Regions from separate parts of the Microbispora sp. NBC_01389 genome, predicted to be linked through region 3. Evidence: riboswitches for the same ligand, from Rfam matches in the RefSeq annotation. Region 3 holds a riboswitch; each other region holds the start of a gene.
What was found. Region 3 has a riboswitch for cyclic di-AMP ahead of OG344_RS25740 (CHAP domain-containing protein). Riboswitches for the same ligand answer to the same signal wherever they lie in the genome.
Positions count from the first base shown of each region.

Region 1: it holds a riboswitch for cyclic di-AMP, as region 3 does, so the genes downstream of both, OG344_RS07130 (NlpC/P60 family protein) here and OG344_RS25740 (CHAP domain-containing protein) in region 3, are expected to answer to the same signal.
Region 2: it holds a riboswitch for cyclic di-AMP, as region 3 does, so the genes downstream of both, OG344_RS11680 (C40 family peptidase) here and OG344_RS25740 (CHAP domain-containing protein) in region 3, are expected to answer to the same signal.

Region 1 covers NZ_CP109552.1:1,601,865-1,607,966, forward strand. Annotated here, with positions in the region: gene OG344_RS07120 (RDD family protein) at 1-566, opposite strand, end outside; gene OG344_RS07125 (amino-acid N-acetyltransferase) at 713-1,264, opposite strand; cyclic di-AMP (ydaO/yuaA leader) riboswitch at 1,695-1,848, shown strand; gene OG344_RS07130 (NlpC/P60 family protein) at 1,916-2,959, shown strand; gene OG344_RS07135 (LuxR C-terminal-related transcriptional regulator) at 3,055-3,303, opposite strand; gene lysS (lysine--tRNA ligase) at 3,460-5,154, opposite strand; gene OG344_RS07145 (type III pantothenate kinase) at 5,228-6,010, opposite strand; gene OG344_RS07150 (L-aspartate oxidase) at 6,018-6,102, opposite strand, start outside.
Region 2 covers NZ_CP109552.1:2,580,643-2,586,744, forward strand. Annotated here, with positions in the region: gene OG344_RS11665 (RNA-guided endonuclease InsQ/TnpB family protein) at 1-1,108, shown strand, start outside; gene OG344_RS11670 (DUF4872 domain-containing protein) at 1,105-1,380, shown strand; gene OG344_RS11675 (SAM-dependent methyltransferase) at 1,400-2,143, opposite strand; gene OG344_RS11680 (C40 family peptidase) at 2,292-2,687, opposite strand; cyclic di-AMP (ydaO/yuaA leader) riboswitch at 2,934-3,093, opposite strand; gene OG344_RS11685 (hypothetical protein) at 3,411-4,070, opposite strand; gene OG344_RS11690 (helix-turn-helix domain-containing protein) at 4,078-4,656, shown strand; gene OG344_RS11695 (hypothetical protein) at 4,819-5,409, shown strand; gene OG344_RS11700 (family 43 glycosylhydrolase) at 5,717-6,102, shown strand, end outside.
Region 3 covers NZ_CP109552.1:5,814,260-5,820,361, forward strand. Annotated here, with positions in the region: gene OG344_RS25725 (RNA polymerase subunit sigma-70) at 189-1,259, opposite strand; gene OG344_RS25730 (SRPBCC domain-containing protein) at 1,464-2,561, shown strand; gene OG344_RS25735 (FAD-dependent monooxygenase) at 2,543-2,761, opposite strand; gene OG344_RS25740 (CHAP domain-containing protein) at 2,840-3,520, opposite strand; cyclic di-AMP (ydaO/yuaA leader) riboswitch at 3,534-3,668, opposite strand; gene OG344_RS25745 (sensor histidine kinase) at 3,921-5,153, opposite strand; gene OG344_RS25750 (response regulator transcription factor) at 5,150-5,803, opposite strand; gene OG344_RS25755 (hypothetical protein) at 5,966-6,102, shown strand, end outside.

The sequences.
Region 1 (6,102 bases), 3.2 Mb from region 3:
TGACCGTAAGCCTGCGGGCCGGCCTGCTGGCCGTAGCCCTGCTGCGGCGCCTGCTGACCGTGCTGCTGACCGTAACCCTGCGGGCCGGTCTCCTGGCCGTAGCCCTGCTGCTGGCCATACCCGCCCTGCGACGGCTGACCGTACTGCTGCTGGCCATAGCCACCCTGCGAGGGCTGGCCATAGCCCTGCTGCTGACCGTAGCCCTGCTGCGGCGCCTGCTGACCATGCTGCTGGCCGTAACCCTGCGGGCCGGTCTCCTGGCCGTAGCCCTGCTGCTGGCCGTACCCGCCCTGCGACGGCTGACCGTACTGCTGCTGACCGTAGCCCTGCTGCGGCGCCTGCTGACCATGCTGCTGGCCATAGCCCTGCTGCTGACCGTAGCCGCCCTGGGCGGGGTCCTGGCCGGGCGTCTGTTGCGGACCCGTCTGCTGTGCCCGATAGCCGACGACCGTGGCCTCGGGGTCGTAGTCCTGGGAAGGTCTGTCCGTGTTGTACCCGTGGTTCGAGGGCGGCGGTGGCGTCCCGTCCGACTCGTCCTGGGGGTACGGCGGCTGTCCGGTGCCCACCGTGTCACCTCGTTTCGAAGACGCATGCGCCGCATCTCAGTAGCACACGCTGATATCGCTAAAAGTAGCGACACGCGTATCAACAGTCACCTTTGCAGTGGCTGACCACCAGCGTCAAGATCAGCCACCAATGTCGGCATTATGACTCAATGGCGATCGAGATGCAGCAGCATTCGCGTGTTTCCCAGCGTGTTCGGCTTGACGTGCTCCAGGTCGAGGAACTCGGCGACGCCCTCGTCGTACGACGCGAGGAGTTCCGCGTACACCTCGGGAGACACGGGAGTGCCCTGAATCTCGGCGAAACCATGGCGGGCGAAGAACTTCACGGCGAACGTGAGACAGAAGACCCTGCGCACGCCGAGGCCGCGCGCGGCGTCGATGAGCTCGGCGACGATCCGGTGGCCGACGCCTCCTCCGCGCGCCGCCGGATCCACCGCGACCGTCCTGATCTCGGCCAGGTCCTCCCAGAGCACGTGCAACGCGCCGCAGCCGACGACCTCCCCGTCGATCTCCGCGACCCAGAACTCCTGGACGTCCTCGTACAGCGTGACCGTGCTCTTCTTCAGCAGGCGCGGCCCGACGCCCGAGTACGCGTCGACGAGGCGGCGGATCTCCCTGACGTCCGGGGTCCTGGCCCGGCGCACCACCACGCCCCGGGCGCCGGATCCGCTCGGTGTCTGCGCGGCGACCTGCTCCATGAACGGCCAGCCTAGTGCCCCTCCCGCCGCCTTCGGCCCCCGCGCGTGGCCCGGGGATCGACGAGGGCAGGCTCCGATTTACGGTCAATCCCAAACGGTCCGTCCGACATCACGCCTGACGGTCTGTAGCCACCGGGATACGGATCGGCGCCGGCTCGGCCGCCGGAACGCACGTTCGGCTCCGCATCGATTTTCCCTCTGTCCGACCAGCACCTCAGACGGCCACAAAGCACCACAAACCCAGGTAGACCCACCCGTATCGCTGATCAACTCGTGACCCGGCCGTGATCATTTGGTTGTCAAACGTAGACGGGTTTGCGAGTTCTGGTTGAGCAACAACTCAGGGTGCACTAATGTCCAGCGACGATGCCGATCGTCGTGAGCACTCTCGACGATCGGGCGCCGAATCCTCAAAGCGCCGGTGTCCGGACCCTGTCGGGCGCCGGGTGCGGAGAGGAGCCGGGGACCCAATCCACGGGATCAGGATCGGTTCAGGTTCGGATCGTCCAGGGGTGAATCCGCAAGGTAGGGCTGCTCCGGCCCGAACCCGTCAGCTAACCCGGCAGGCGCTCGGCAGTGCCCCGCCACACGGCCCGTCGCGACGACGCCGGCCGGTGCGGGAGCACCTATGGGAGAGGAGCTCGGTTGCGCATGCGTGGAGGACGGCAGGCGGGCAGGCACGCCCGTCGCCGACGGCCCGGAGCCGGCCCGGCCGGTCCGGGTGCCATCCGGCGGTTCACCCTCGTCGGAGTCGCGCTCGCCGCGGTCACATTCGGCGCTCCGGTGGTCCGCGCGACCGCCGACCCGAAGCCGAGCCTCAAGGAGCTCGCCGCGGAGGTGGAGAACCTCTACAGCGAAATCGAGACCCTCACCGAGCAGTACAACGGCGAGCGCGTACGCCTGAAGGCGGCCGAGCGGTCCGCCGATCTCGCCAAGAAGAACCTCGCCAAGAGCGAGGCCGAGCTGGCCACCCGCCGGCAGAAGGCGAGCGCCCTCGCCCAGCACTCCTACATGACCAACGGGCTCGGCAACGCCCTGGTGCTCGTCAAGTCCACCGATCCGCGGCAGTACCTCGACCAGGCCTCCACGACGTACGCGCTGGAGTTACAGCAGAGCCAGGAGGTCGCCGAGGTCAGCAAGGCGATGGACGCCGCCGCCCGGGCCAAGTCCAGCGCCGCCGCCCGCCAGAGCGAGGTCAGGAAGCTGCTGAACGCCCTCGACACGCGGCGGGACACGATCACGAAGCTCATCACGAAGACCGAGAGCAGCCTCTACCGGCAGGTCTCGCGGGAGGTCGGCACCGAGACGCGCAGGCGGATGTCGTTCCCGATCGTGGGTGACGGCAAGGCCGCCCAGGCGGCGCGCTGGGCCCTCGCGCAGCAGCTCAAGCCGTACGTCTGGGGTGCGGAGGGACCGCGCTCGTTCGACTGCTCTGGCCTGGTCATGGCGGCCTACCAGTCCGTCGGCATCAGCCTGCCCCACTACACAGGCGACCAGTGGACGGCCGGCACCCACATCTCCTCCACGGCGCAGCTCCGCCCCGGCGACCTCGTGTTCTTCTACTCCGACCTGCACCACGTGGGCCTCTACATCGGCGGCGGCTACATGGTCCACGCGCCGCGCACCGGTGACGTCATCCACATCGCCAAGATCGCCGGACGCCCGTTCGCGGGCGGGGTGCGCGTCGCCGACTGATCACCCCGCACGATCCCACCCGCGCGATCCCACCCCGCGCGATCACCGTACTCCGGCCGCGCCCGCGGGCGCGGCCGGACGAGTTCGGAACGTGCTCAGATGAGACGGCGGCGGGCGGCCCAGGCGACCGCCTCGATCGCGGTCGCCACGCCGATCCGGTCGCAGATGCAGCGCAGTCGCCGCCGCACCGTACGGCCGCTGACGTCAAGGCTGCGGCCCACCCGGTCGGCGGTCACACCCTTCGCCAGCTCGGCGAGCAGCAGTAGATCCTCCTCGGTGAGACCGGCACGCTCAAGGTCCGTGGCGAGGTCCTCACCACGGTAGACGACCTCCGGATAACCCATCGTCCGCCCTCCCCCACGACGATGATTCGTCGGCCCACCCTCCAGGGACGGTAAACGCCTTTGCCGAAGGCCGTCAAGGTGCGGCGGCGGGCCGCCGGTCATCCGCCTCCCTGGCGGCCTCCACGTCCTCCACGTGGAACACAGCGGGCAGGGCGGTCAGGCCGTGCGACCCGGGTCGAGCAGCTCGCGGATCCGGTCGCGGCCCACCGCCAGCAGCAGCGTGGGCAGGCGCGGGCCGGTGTCACGGCCGACGAGCAGCCGGTAGAGCAGGGCGAAGAACGCGCGCTGGGCGGCCTTCAGCTCCGGCGTCGCCGCCTTGGCGTCCATCTCCAGCCCGGCCAGCACCTTCGGCACGCCGTACACGAGCGTCGTCAGGCCGTCGAGCGACCAGTGGTCGTCAAGACCGTCGAGCAGCAGGCGCAGCGACTCCCGCTCCCCCTCGCCGAGCGTGTCGAGAAGCTCCTTGTCGGGCGTCTCGCGCACCTGCGTGCGGTCCTCGGGAGGCAGGTAGGTGTTCACCCAGTGCCGGGCGCGGTCGAGCCGCGGCCGCAGCTCGTCCAGCCCGCCGATCTCCGGGTCGAAGGCGCGCAGGATGCGCAGCGTCTGCTCCTCGTGGCCGGTCGCGATGTCGACCACCGACGCGAGCGTCCGGTACGGCAGCCGGCGCGGCGTCTCGGGCAGCGGCGCGGACGCCGTGCTGGACGCCCGGCGGTAGGCCGACCGGTCGGCCGGTAGCGCCGTCCCGTCCGCGATCTTCCTGGTCAGCGTGTCCCACTCGTCGTACATCCGCTGGATCTCCTGGTCGAAGGAGATCTTGAACGACTGGTTGGGACGGCGGCGGGCGTACAGCCAGCGCAACAGCGCGGGCTCCATGATCGACAGAGCGTCGGCCGGGGTCGGCACGCCACCCTTGGAGCTGCTCATCTTGGCCATTCCGCTGATGCCGACGAAGGCGTACATCGGCCCGATCGGCTGGTGCCCGCCGAACACCTCGCGGATGATCTGGCCGCCGACGACGAACGACGAGCCCGGCGAGCTGTGGTCGACGCCCGACGGCTCGAAGACCACGCCCTCGTACGCCCAGCGCATCGGCCAGTCGACCTTCCACACCAGCTTGCCGCGGGTGTGCTCGGACAGCAGGACGGTCTCGCCGTGCCCGCAGACGCAGGTGTACGACAACGCGGTGGTCTCGTCGTCGTACGACGTGACCGTGGTCAGGTCGCGGTCGCAGAACGAGCAGTACGGCTTGTAGGGGTAGTAGCCCCCCGCGCCGGAGCCGTCGTCCTCGCCCGCGGCCCCCGAGCCCTCCAGGGCGGCGGCCTCGTCGGCGTCCAGGACCTCCTTGGCCTTGGCCTTCTTGGTGCGGTACTGGTCGAGGATCGCGTCGATCCGCCGCCGCTCGCGCATGGCGAGCAGCACCTGCTCGCGGTAGGCCCCGGAGGTGTACATCTCGGTCTGGCTGATGCCGTGGTAATCCACGCCCATCTCCGCCAGCGCGGCGATCATCGGCGCCTTGAAGTGCTCGGCCCAGTTCGGATACTCGCTGCCGGGCGGAGCCGGGACGGCGGTCAGCGGCTTGCCGATGTGCTCGTTCCACGAGGGGTCGACGCCCGCGGGAACCTTGCGGAAGCGGTCGAAGTCGTCCCACGAGATGATGTGCACGCACTCGTGCCCGCGCCGCCTGATCTCGTCGGCCACCAGGTGCGGGGTCATGACCTCGCGCAGGTTGCCCAGGTGGATCGGGCCGGAGGGGCTGAGGCCGGACGCGCAGACGACGGGTTTGCCCGGTGCGCGCCGTTCGGCCTCGGCGATGACCTCGTCGGCGAAACGCGCCACCCAGTCGGCGTCCATCACGTCAGTCCTCTCTGAACGGGATCCTGCCTTCTATGGTCCCGTACGCGAGGGAGTCGTCAGGACAGGTTTTTCAGGACGTGTTGCGGACGTAGACGAGCCGCAGGCCGATGAGCGTGAGCCAGGGCTCGTGCACGTCGATCGTACGGGCCTCGCCGATGACGAGCGGCGCGCCGGTGCCCGTGGCGACCACGGTGACGTCGTCGGGGTCGGCGGCGAGCTCGGCCGTCATGCGGTCCACGATGCCGTCGACCAGCCCGGCGAAGCCGTAGAGGATGCCCGACTGGAGCGCCTCCACGGTGTTCTTGGCGATCACCGACCTCGGCCGCACCAGCTCGACCTTGTGGAGCTGCGCCCCGGCCGTGGCCAGCGCGTCCACGGAGATCTCCAGGCCGGGGGCGGTCACCGCGCCGACGTACTCGCCCCGGGCCGAGACCGCGTCGAAGGAGGTCGCCGTGCCGAAGTCGACGATCACGCAGGGCCCGCCGTACAGGGTGGTGGCGGCGAGCGCGTTCACGATGCGGTCGCTGCCGACCTCCTTGGGGTTGTCCATCCGGACCGGCACGCCGGTGCGGACGCCCGGCTCGACGACCACCGCCGTGACGTCGCCGTAGTAGCGCCGGGACATCTCCCGCATCTCGTTGAGCACCGACGGGACCGTGGAGCAGATCGCGATGCCGCTGATGTCGGCGTCCTTGAGCAGCGGCGACTGCCCGAGCAGGCCCTGCAGCACCACCGCGATCTCGTCCGCCGTACGGCGGGGATCGGTCGCGATGCGCCAGTGCTCGATGACCTCTTCACCCTCGAACAGGCCCAGCACCGTATGGGTGTTGCTGACGTCGATGGTGAGAAGCATCCCCCGATTATGCCCCACGAAGATCTAGACCCAGGTCGAGTGCCGGGGCCGAATGGGTGAGCGCGCCGACCGCCAGGTAGTCGACTCCGGTC
Region 2 (6,102 bases), 3.2 Mb from region 3:
GTGCGACACCGCGATCCGGGCGGCCCGCCATGAGATCGACTGGATGGGCCGGCTGCCCGCCCAGGCAGCGCAAGCGGTGCTGAAAACCTACCGGCAGGCGTGGGCGAACTTCTTCGATCCCGGCCACCCCGCCAAACGGCCCACGTTCAAGGCCCGGTTCCGGACCCGGTTGGCGGTGGATGTGCCGCAGGCCCGCGATCTGCAGGTCACGCGGGTGAACCGGCGGTGGGGTGCGGTCAGTCTGCCGAAGGTCGGGCGGGTCCGGTTTCGGTGGACCAGGGATCTTCCCGGCGTCACCAGGGGCGGCCCGGCCGGGCGGATCACCGGCGCGCGGCTGGTGAAGGACGCCTTCGGGTGGCAGATCGTGTTCCGCACCGAAGCAGTGGTCGCGGCGGCCCCGGCCGCCCACCCCGGCCCCGTGGCAGGGGTCGATCGGGGAATCGCCGTCGCTCTGGCGTTGTCGGACGGCACCATGCGCGAGCACGGGCCCTGGCTGCGCGACGGCGAGAAACAACGCCTGCGCCGACTGGAGAAGAAGTCCGCCCGGCAGCGCCGCACTCGCACTCCCGGCCGGCCCACGTCCAAACGGCTGGCCCGCACCTACGACCGGATCGCCCGGCTCCGCGCGACAGCCAAGCGCCGAGCCGTCGACTGGCAGCACCAGACCACCACCGAACTCGCGCGCACCTTCGGCGTGGTCGTGGTGGAAGACCTGACGATCACGAACATGGTCCGCTCCGCCAGCGGCACGATCGACCAACCCGGCCGGAACGTGCGGCAGAAGGCCGGGCTGAACCGCGCCATCACCGGGCAGGCGTGGGGCCGGACCGTCACCCTGCTGGAGTACAAAACCCGTGATCGCGGCGGCCTGATGGTGAAGGTGCCCGCCCCGGGCACGTCGCAGACCTGTCACCGGTGCGGGCACCGTGACTCGGCTTCCAGGGACGGCACCCGGTACTCGTGCGTGAATCCCGCGTGCGGGTGGGCCGGGCACGCCGACACCAACGCCGCGATCAACATACGCAACGCCGCAGGAACCGCGGTGTCAGGACGTGGAGACCTCGGGGCTGCCCGGTCCGCGAAGCGTCAACCCCCGCACGCCGCTTGACCGCGACGCGACGGGAGAATCTCCGGCCTTCAGGCCGGGGAGGAGTTCAACGTGACTTCCTCGACGAGTGCGCCGCACTGATCGGCGACGGCCGCCTCCGCGCCGGACATCGGCTGTACGCCGAGGCCGCCGGTCTGTGGACGGGGGTGTCCACCTTGATCGAGAAGGCGGGGGAGAGCGGTGACGCGGGACACCTGGAGCAGGCCGGCGTCATCCTCCACGATCTCTCGCGCGTGGAGAAGGACGCCATGGAGGTGCTGCGTCAGCTGTAGGGACCCCGGGGCGATCGGGTCAGTTCCTCCGCTGGAGGAGGAGCGTGACGAACCCCAGGACGCCCCGATAACCGCGCAGCCACATGTCGCGGTGCTCCAGCGCCGCCGCGCGAGCGTCGTCGGCGTCCGGGCCGGGATGCTCGTTGGCCCAGCGCAGCAGCGTGCCGGTCCAGGACCACTCGTACTCGTCCCATTCGGCCAGGTCGCTGGTGTACCCGTACACCACGTCGAAACCGGCGGCCTCGGCGGCGGCGACGGTGCCGGGCAGGTCGAGGAACTCCGACTTCGTGGCGCCCAGCCGGGTGAGGGCCTCCTCGGTCGGCTCGCGCTCCCAGAACCCCTCGCCGACCAGCGCCAGCCCGTTCGGCCGCAGATAGCGGCGGACGTGCTCGACGGTCGGGCCGAGCCCGCCGAAGGCGTGCGTGGCCCCGACGCAGAGCACCAGGTCGTACTGCTCGGCGACCGGGAAGCCGGCGGCCGGTCGCTCGTGGAACCGGATGCGCTCCCAGACGCCCTGGACCTCGGCCGCGTGCTCCGCCGCCTTGAGCCCGTGCGCGTCGATGTCCACGCCGTCGGCGGTCGCGTCCTGGTAGAGGGCCAGCGCGCGCAGCGTCCAGGCGCCCTCGCCGCAGCCGAGATCGAGGATCCGCGCCCCCTCGGCCAGCCGCGCCCGGCGCAGCAGCCGGGTCACGTTGGCGCCGGAGACCGGTGCGGCGATGGGGTGGTCCCGATGAGCGAGATGGCTGATCAGCTGGCGATCCATGACCCAATCCTTCCGCATCCCTGCACGCTTTCGGCAAGCCGGATTCGCGGCGGCGGGCGGCGTGTCGCCGGCAGGGCCGCCCTCCGGCGGAGACGCCGTCACATGTGACCGGACATCTCCGCCGGGGGTGTCGTCCGCGACGCCGGGGTCACGCTCCGGGGCGTACGGCGGTGACGAAGTTGCTCCGCCAGTAGCCCTTGAGGCGGTCGACCCGGACCACCGCGCCGGAGTGCGGAGCGTTGATCACTTTCTTGTGCCCTATGTACATGCCCACGTGGCCGCCGCCACTGGTGAAGATGAGGTCACCCGGCTTGAGACTCGCCAGGGAGACCTTCTTCCTGACGGCGCTGAGCATGGACCACGTCGTACGCGGGATCTTGACGCCGGCCTTGCGCCAGGCGAACTGGACCAGCCCGGAGCAGTCGAACGCGCGTGGGCCCGTGGCGCCCCACACGTAGGGATCGCCGAGGTGCTTTCTGGCCACCTCGATGGCGTGCTCGGCCTTCTCCTGCTGGAGAGCGGCCTTGGTGAGTTTCGTGTTCACGGAGGCCTCCGCCGTGGTGGCCGTGGTGGCCGCGGCGGTCTCTCCGGCGTACGGGGTGAACGCCGTTACGGGGGGCTCCGGCGGGATGGCCGTCGAGTCCGGGGGCGGGGCCGGCACGGTCCCCGTGACGGCGCCGGCGGGCAGTGCGCCGAAGCCTCCCAGGGAGACGGTGAGCGCTGCGCTACTCAGGGTGACGCAGGCAGCGCGAAGCAGGGTGGTGGGGTTGGCGAACAGGGGATCTCTCCTACGGTCTTCCGCTTGCGCCTACCGGGTTAGCTGACGGATTCGGGCAGGGAAGTCGCCCTACAGCGCTGACGCGCCGATTCACCCCGGACCTTCGGGTCGAAGGTCGATTGGTTCCCCGGCTCCGGGCCTCCTTGCTGCACGGATTCGGCGTCACCGGCGCCCAGGGGGGCGGGAGAGGACATGGCGCCGGTGACAGTGGATGCTCTTTCCGAACACGGACTGCCGGGTTCGTTGGGCAAGGAAACTACCAAGTAACGCCATATTGCCGCAAAGGGTGCAAATGGGATTATGAGCGCATAAAGGGATCATAAAACGAGAAGTCGCAGGTCAGAGTGGTTTCCGGGGTTGCCGAAAGTGACGCGCGTCACACCCTTCCGGGCATGGGCCGGAGCAGCGTGAGATGCGGAACCTTCGCGACGGGACCCGGGAAGCGGCACCCCACAGGGGACGGCACCGCTCCCCGGTGACCTCAGCGGGTCACTGCGTGCGCCAGAACGTGCCGTTCGCCGAGGGGTCGTCGGGGTCACCCTGCGGCACGGTGAAGCCCGCGCCCCACATCGTCGTCGTTCCCGGCCTGCGGGCGACGGAGAACACGACGGCGCCGGTGCCGGGCTTCCGGACGAGCCGGGCTTGTCGCCACGTCGAGCCCGTGACCTGCCACAGAGTGGGGTTCCAGTGCCCCTGCAGGACCCACACGCCGCCCCTGCCGTCCGGCTCGACCCCGGTGTACGGCTGGGCGTCGGCGGCGCCGACGGAGACGGTCCACGACCTGCCGTTCCAGTGCATCACCAGGGTGCGGCCGAAGTTCACGTCGTCACCCTGCTCGTCGGCGCCTTCCCAGCCGACCCCGCCGACGGCCCACACGTTCTTCGACCCCACGACCGCGATGTCCTGGATGGTCACGACGGCGTCCGGCGCGGGAAGGGTGAGGGCCGGCGCCGGGACCAGGGTCCACGACTTCCCGTTCCACCGCATGATCGAGGGCCGGTCGCCCTTGACGCCCGCCGCCCAGGCCACGCCGGTCTTGTACGCGTCGACGGCGGAGGCGCGGCCCGGCAGCCGGACGCTCCGCCACGCGGACCCGGTCCAGTGCCTCGCCGCTGGCGCGAGCCTCTGTGCGGATTCGACAAGTAGCATTGCCGGTATGGCAAACGACGACGCCGCGGTCCTGGCCTCCGTGGGCGCGCGGCTGCGGGCCCTGCGCAGGCAGAACGGCAGCACGCTGAGTCGGCTCGCGGAGTCCACCGGCATCTCGGTCAGCACCCTGTCGCGCCTGGAGTCCGGCGAACGCAAGCCCACGCTGGAGCTGTTGCTGCCGCTGGCGCGGGCCTACCAGGTGCCGCTCGACGAACTCGTCGGGGCGCCGCCGGTCGGCGACCCCCGGGTGCGGTTGAAGCCCATCACCCGCTGGGACTCCACGATCGTGCCCCTGACCCAGCACCCCGGCGGGCCGCAGGCGTACAAGATGATCATCTCGGTGGACCGCTGTGAGCCCGAGCCGCGTACGCACGAGGGCTACGAGTGGCTTTACGTGCTCAACGGGAGGCTGCGACTGGTCCTCGCCGAACACGACCTCGTGCTCAAGGCGGGGGAGGCCGCGGAGTTCGACACCCGGCTGCCGCACTGGTTCGGCAGCACCGGCGAGGCGCCGGTGGAGATCCTCAGCCTGTTTGGCACGCAGGGCGAACGCATGCACGTCCGGGCGAAACCCCGCGGCGCGTAGGAGACGCCCGCTGAACCGTCCCGGGGACGCATCGCGGCCCTCCACCGCATCATGGGGCCACCTTCAGGCCGTCAAGGAGCGACGATGCGGTTCGCGCGGTGGTCGAACGCCCTTCTCCTCAATGGTGAGGCGCTCCGGCCGCGCGGCTGGGACACTGATCGGATGAGGGGCGCATGGGTCACGGTGGCGGCTCTCGGGCTCGCCTGCCTGAGCGCGTGCGGGTCCGTGGTGGCGGGGTCCTCCGGTGTGGACATGGGCCGCCTGCGGGCGCTGGGGGTCGCGCCCGACCTCGTCTATCTGGTCGACCTGCCGGGATACGAGATGGCCGAGCAGTCCATGGGCGGGATCGGCGAGGAGGGGTTCGGCGTCTTCTACACCTCGGCCGGGGGGCGTCAGGTGGAACTGCGGGTGGATCGGGGCACCTTCGGCGACGACGTGTGCCGGAGCACTCCGATCAACCTCGCTACACCGCCGGACGCGCTGGTCCTCTGCGTCCACGACGAGGTCGGCTGGTATCGGATGGCCGGCGACCGTCACGAGTACGTCGCGCTCCGGGGAGACGTCCTCATCAAGCTGGGCGGAGGGGTGACGGACGTCGGACGGGCGGCGCTGAAGACGGCCGTCGGCGGGGCACGACGCGCCACCGGCGACGGGAAGGCCGGCACCACGCCGCCCCGCGTGCCGGTGGAACGAGGCGACCTTCCCACGGCGGGCGACGGCGCGCCGGACAACGCGGTCGGCCCGGGTGGCTGACCCGCGGATGGGCGGGTTTCCGCCCCGTCGGGGAGCTGAAAGTTTCACACCCTTCGCGGGTGCGCAGGCCCCGGCAGCGGCACTCCGGGCACAGTTCAGGACGGGTGGCCCGCGCGCGTGACGCCGCCGCCGTGCGGGCCCGGAACCTTGACCACCACGCCCGTATGGGATTGGCTCCGCGCGGTGGCGATGTCCACGGTCGCCGCGGTACGCGTCGATAATTGTTAGCGCTAACAACTAGCTAGGACCTGGCGCCGCCGAACGTGTCGATGCGCGAGTCGAGTGGTTACTATCCCAGGAGGTGAGTATGGGATCGGCGTTCACGCTTCGGGCCCGGCTCAAGCGCGGTGTCGTCTGGATGGCGGGCCTGCTGTCGGTGATGGCGTTGCTGCCGGCCACCACGGCCAGGGCGGACAACCCCATCGTCCAGACGATCTACACCGCTGACCCGGCTCCGCTGGTCTACAACGGGCGGGTGTACCTCTACACCGGTCACGACGAGGACGGCTCGACCTACTTCACCATGAAGGACTGGCGGGTCTTCTCCACGACCGACATGGTGAACTGGACCGACCACGGCTCCCCGCTGAGCGTGGCCACCTTCAGCTGGGCGAAGTCGGACGCGTGGGCAGGGCAGGCGATCTACCGCAACGGCAAGTTCTACTGGTACGTCCCCACGACCAACCGGTCGAC
Region 3 (6,102 bases):
GGCCGAATGCTCGGCGCGTGAGGCCAGGTCGAAATCCTTCTGGCGTGCTCACCGTGACCCTCGGCGATGAGGGCGACGTCGTCGTCGATCGTGACGATGATCTTCGGGGTATGCAGATGCCCCGCCGGCAACGCCGGCGGGGCGGTGGTGTTCGCGTCGCCGCGTTGGTGCTCAGCCGGCCGGGGTGCTCATTCGGCGGTGGCTTCGGCGACGGCGACCCGTGCGCTGGACTCATCGACGATGGGGCCTTTGCCTGACGGCAGTGTCGGGGGCAGGCCCAGCCATGGTTTGCCGGTCGCGTCGAATCCGGTGAGCTCGGCGAGCTTCCCGTCGACGATGTGCAGGACCGCGATGTTGAACAGCCGGTATTCCGGGTCGTCGGGGGTGCGGAGGTACAGCACGGCGGCAGGCATGCGGTTGACCGTCGTGGGGATGCAGCGCCAGTCGTCGTGGCCGCGCTGGAAGAGCCCGCCGGAGACCCAGCCGTCCACCGCGTCCCTGGCCGTGACGATCAGAGTGCCGGGCAGCATCGCGAAGCGCAGGTCGTCGCGCAGCAGGGCCGTCAGCCCGTCGAGGTCGTTGCGCTCATGGGCGTCCATATACGACTTCACCACGCCGCGCTCGTCATCCGACAGCTCGTGCGTGGCAGGGCTCCGCCAGTCGAGGCGGCGGTCGGGCAGCTGCTCGCGCATCGTCACGCGCGCCCGCTGCAGTGCGCTGGTCACCGATGCGACGGTCAGCTCGAGGGCGTCGGCGGCCTTCGACGCCGGCCAGCCGAGGACATCGCGCAGGATGAACACCGCCCGCTGCCGCGGCGGCAGGTGCTGGACGGCGACGATGAACGCCAGCTCGATCGTCTCCCGAGCCACCACCGATTCCTGCGGGTCCTCCGGGAGCATCCGGTCCGGGTAGGGCTGCAGGTAGCGCACTTCCGAGCCCGCGCCCGGCAGTCCGGCAGGCACGGGTGTGCGGTCGTTGCGCTTCTCCAGGAAGTCGAGGCAGGCGTTCGTCGCGATCCGGTACAGCCAGGTCCGCAGCGCGGCATGGCCCTTGAACGACTCCCGCTTGTTCCATGCCCGCAGGAACGTCTCCTGCGTCATGTCCTGGGCGTCCTCGTAGTTCGCGAGCATCCGGTAGCAGTGCACCTGCAGCTCACGCCGGTAGCGCTCCGTGACGAGCGCGAACTGTGCCGCGTCGTTCGAGCGGGCCGCCGCGATGAACGCGGCCTCGTCGTCGGCTGGCGGTCTGGCGTCGGTCATGGTCGTCAATCCTTCCGCGGATGGCGAGGGGCTACCAGAACCGACGACGTGGCGGAGGATTTCCGATCGGTGAAGCCGTCCGTGCCGTCTGAACCCGGCGGCGCTCGAGGAGCTGACGAGCTGGATAGACACCTACCGGCTGACCCACGAGGGGCAGTTCCGGCGCCTCGACGACGTACTTGGCGAGACAGGGGAGCAGAAATCATGATCGAGAACCCGACCACCATCACGGCCCAGCCCGGCAGCCCGTTCATCGAGGTCGTCCGCGACTTCGACGCGCCGCCCGCGCGGCTCTTCCGCGCGTACACCGACCCCGAGCTGGTCACCCGCTGGCTCGGCCCGCGGGACGTCGAGATGCGCCTGGTCGAGTACGACGCGCGCCCGGGCGGGACGTACCGCTACGTGCACCGCGACACCGAGGGCGACGAGCACGTCTTCCACGGCGTCTTCCACACCGTCAGCCCGGGCGAGCGGATCATCCAGACTTTCGAGTACGAGGGCACGCCCGGTGTCGTCAGCCTCGATTCGGCGACGTTCGAGGATCTCGGCGGACGTACCCGGCTGTGGACCCGTTCGGTGTTCCCGACCGTCGAGGCACGGGACGCCATGATCGCCGGCGGGATGGAACGCGGCGTCGTCGACTCGATGGACCGCCTCGGCGAACTGGCCCACGACCAGGGCGAGGACCGCCCGGAGACCGGGCCGGTCGTCCTGGACATCACGATGTCGCTGGACGGGTACGTCACCGCGCCGGGCGCCTGCCCCGAGCATGGGCTGGGGGTGGGCGGGGAGATCCTGCACGCCTGGGTGAAGGACGAGCGGACGCCGCGCGACGCGGAGATCCTCCGGAAGTCCTTCACCGACACCGGAGCGGTCATCATGGGCCGGCGCACCTTCGACGTCGTCGACGGGCCCAAGGGATGGAACGACGAGGTGGGCTACGGCCACGACCAGGACCAGATCGCCGCCCCGCCCGTCTTAGTCGTCACCCACGCGCGGCCCGGGAAGGTGCGGCTGGGCGAACGGTTCCACTTCGTCACCGACGGCCTCGGCAGCGCCGTGGAGAAGGCGCGCGCCGCCGCCGGCGGCAAAGAAGTCGTGATCATGGGAGGCGGCGTGATCGCGGACCAGTTCCTGCGCGCCGGCGAGGTGGACGTCCTCCGGATCCACCTCGCCCCCCTCATCCTCGGCGGCGGCACGTCGCTGTTCCCCGAGGGCATGCCCGGGTCCCTGCGGCTGGAGCCGCTCGGCTCCGTGTCCACCCCGGCCGCCGAGCACCTGACCTACCGTGTGATCAAGTGAGGGAAGGGCGCAGGGCCGGGGGTGTCCAGTCCCACAGGGGACCGAGCGTGCGCGGCGCGAGGCGCGACGGGCACGGAAGTGCCGGCGGCCAGGACGACCGCGTCTTCGATCGACTGGCCGGCGCCCTGACCGCGATCGGGGCTCATGGCGTGGGCGGCGTCGCCGAGCAGGGCGATCCGGCCGCTGGTGTAGGCGGGCAGGACTCGATCGTGGGGCTCGCGTCCTCGGAGCCGGGCCGGGGATCGGGAACGTGTTCCGCGATCCCCGGGGCGGGGCCGTCAGGAGGCGAGTTCGGCGGGGTAGACCGGGTAGCCGTACCCGGCGACCTGCCAGGCGGGGCGGGTGCGGGCCTCGACGGCCCCGTTACCGGTGTTGCCCTCAACGGTGCGGATGGTGCCGTCACCGTTGTCCTTGACGACGAAGCCGACGTGCTTGATGTCGCCGATGGCCTTGCTGCCGCTCCAGCTGAAGAACACCACGGCCCCGGGCTTGGGCGTACGGCCCCAGCGGCCGTGCTCGGCGAACCAGCGGGCGTGCTCCACGGTGTAGGCGTCGGCGCCCATCACCGGCTGGATGCCGAGCCGCTGGCCGACCCAGGAGACGAACATGTCGCACCAGGGGGCGTTCTCGTAGTCCCCCAGCGCCCCGCCGTCCCGCGCCAGGGTCTCCAGGGCACGCGGGCTGGTCATGTACCACTCCTGGAACTTGGTCCCACCGCCGGCGGCGTTCTCGCTGATGCCGACCTGGCTCGCGGCCAGCTTGATGACGTCCTGAGGGCCGACCTTGGGCAGCCGGGCGGCGATGTCGGTCAGGGACGGCGCCGCCGCGGCCGCGGCGGCCGGGGCCTTTCCGGAGACCGGGTTGTCCGCCGCCTGTGCGGCGGGCGGGGTGATCGCCACGGCCGAGGCGAGGACTCCGCCGGCCAGGGCCGTGCGCAGACAGGTCGTGAGGGCGTGCATGATGGGCGGACTCCCTTTGCTTCCATGCCACCGACCGGGTTAGCTGACGGGTTCGGGCTGGAAGTCGCCCTACGGCAGGTATGCCGATTCACCCCAGGAAGAGGTTGGGTCCCCGGTTCCGCTCACGCGGATTAGGCGGCCGGGCGGCAGGCCGGGATCGGCCGGCCGCGTCGGTGTGAGGTGGGCTTTCTTGACCACTGAGATGAGCAAGTACGCCCCGAGTTGCTCAAAAAGTAATAGACAAGCCCAAACCGGTCAAGTGATGACAAGACGGGTTTTACCTGGCGAGATGTCAGCCGAGCGGGCGCAGAGGGCGGGTTCGCCCGCCCCACCGGGGATGCCGCGCTCCCCTCCTTCCCTGCGTTCACACCCCTGTTCGCTCAGAGCGAACGCACCTCGCTCACCTGGGCAGACGTACGGTGACCGTCAGGCCGCCCTCCGGCCGGGCCCGGGCGTCGGCCGTGCCGCCGTGCGCGACCGCGATGGCGCGGACGATGGACAGGCCGAGCCCGGCGCCGCGGGCCGACCGGATCCGGTCGCCGCCGTGCCGCCGGAAGGGCTCGAACAGGTCGCCGACCTCGTACGGCGGCACCGGCGGCCCGGTGTTCTCCACCGTCAGGCACGCCCCGGCGTCGTCCTCGCGCAGGCGGACCCAGACCTCCCCGTCCCGCACGTTGTACTTGACGGCGTTCTCCAGCAGGTTGACCAGGCAGCGTTCCAGGAAGAGCGGGTCGCCGTGCGCGACCGCCGGGTGCAGGTCCTCGTGGACCGTGACCTTCCCGCGGCGCGGCTGCGGGCCGATCTGCTCCATCGCCGTACGGACGACCTGCCGCAGGTCCACCGGCCTGCGGACGGTGATCTCCTGTTCCGACTGCGCCAGCATGAGCAACCCGTCGATCAGCCGCTCGTACCGGGCGGTGGCGCCCAGCAGCGCCCGCGCCAGCGCCTTGAGGTCCTCCGACGCCGCGGGCTCCTCCAGCGACACCTCCAGCACCGTGCGGTTGACCGCCAGCGGGGTGCGCAGTTCGTGGGAGGCGCTGGCGATGAAACGGCGCTGGGCGTCGAAGACCCGGTGCAGCCGGTCGAGCATCGCGTCGAAGGTGTCGGCCAGCCGCTTGACCTCGTCCTGCGGGCCGCGCAGGGCGATCCGCTCGTGCAGGGTGCTCTCCGACAGCCGCTGCGCGGTCTCGGTCACCCGGTCGAGCGGGCGCAGCGCGCGGTCGGCCACCAGGTATCCCAGCACCACCGCGACCACCCCGACCAGGATCATCACGATCAGCGACGACCGGAGCACCTCGTCCAGCACGTCGGCGGCGCCCTGCTCGACGTCGGTGCGCACGCGCCGCGCGATCCCGTCGGCGCCGAGCGCGCCGCCCGGCAGGGTCTGAGCGGACAGGGTCTCAGCGGGCGGGGTCTGAGCGGGCAGGGCGCCGCCTGAAACAAGGGGCTCTGGGCGCCCGCGGTCGGCCACCTTCTCCACCGCCACGACGAACCGCTGGTTCAGCGCACGGGCGGTCAGCAGGTGGGTGAACCACAACAGCACCGAGCCCGCGACGAAGAACAGCCCGCCGTAGAGCAGGGTGAGCCGCGCCCGCAGCCCCAGCCTGCGCCACACCAGCAGGCGCCGGGTCACAGGCGGTATCCCCGGCCCGGGACGTTCTCGATCACCGGGGGGTCGCCCAGCTTCCTGCGCAGCGAGGCGATAGTGACGCGCAGCACGCCCGTGTCGGCGCAGGCGTGCTCGTCCCACACACTCGCGCGCAGCCGCGCCGAGCTGACCAGGCCGCCGCCGGCGCGCATCAGCTCCCGCAGCACGTCGAACTCGCGGCGGCCCAGCGCCACCTGCCGCCCGTCCCGGGCCACCGTACGGCGGGCCGGGTCGAGCCGGATCCCGGCGCGCTCCAGCACCGCCGGCGCGGCCCGGGGGGCGCGCCGGGCCAGCGCCCGGACCCGCGCCACCAGCTCGGCGAACACGAACGGCTTGACCAGGTAGTCGTCGGCGCCCAGGGCCAGGCCGCCGACCCGGTCCCGCACCCGCCCCGCCGCGGTCAGCATGAGGATCCGGCTCGCGCCGCTCGCCGTGACCAGCTCCCGGCACACCTCGTCGCCGTGGACGTCGGGCAGGTCGCGGTCGAGCACCACCACGTCGTAGCCGACGTAGGAGGCCAGCTCCAGCGCCTCCCGGCCGTCGTAGGCCACGTCGACCGCGATCGCGTGCAGCCGCAGCCCGCGGGCGACGGCGTCGGCCAGTTGTTCCTCGTCCTCGACCACCAGCACCCGCATCCTCGCCTCCCGCTCGGCACCGACAGTGACGCACGCGGTGTTAGGCGCGGATAAGCGAAGCCTCCCGGATCACCGGCGGCTCCTCCTTATCCGTGCTTAGCACCGGCTGCGCTGGAGTTGGGCCCCGTCCCGGGCGAAGGCCCCGGGGAAGGAGGAACGACCATGCGCCTGCGAGCGACGCGCTCACGACCCCTGCGCTTTCGATCCGTACAAGCGGGGCTGTGCCTCGCCCTGGCGACGGCTCTCGCGACGGCCGCCGCCTGCGGCGACGCACCGGACGGAACCTCGGACGGCGCCTC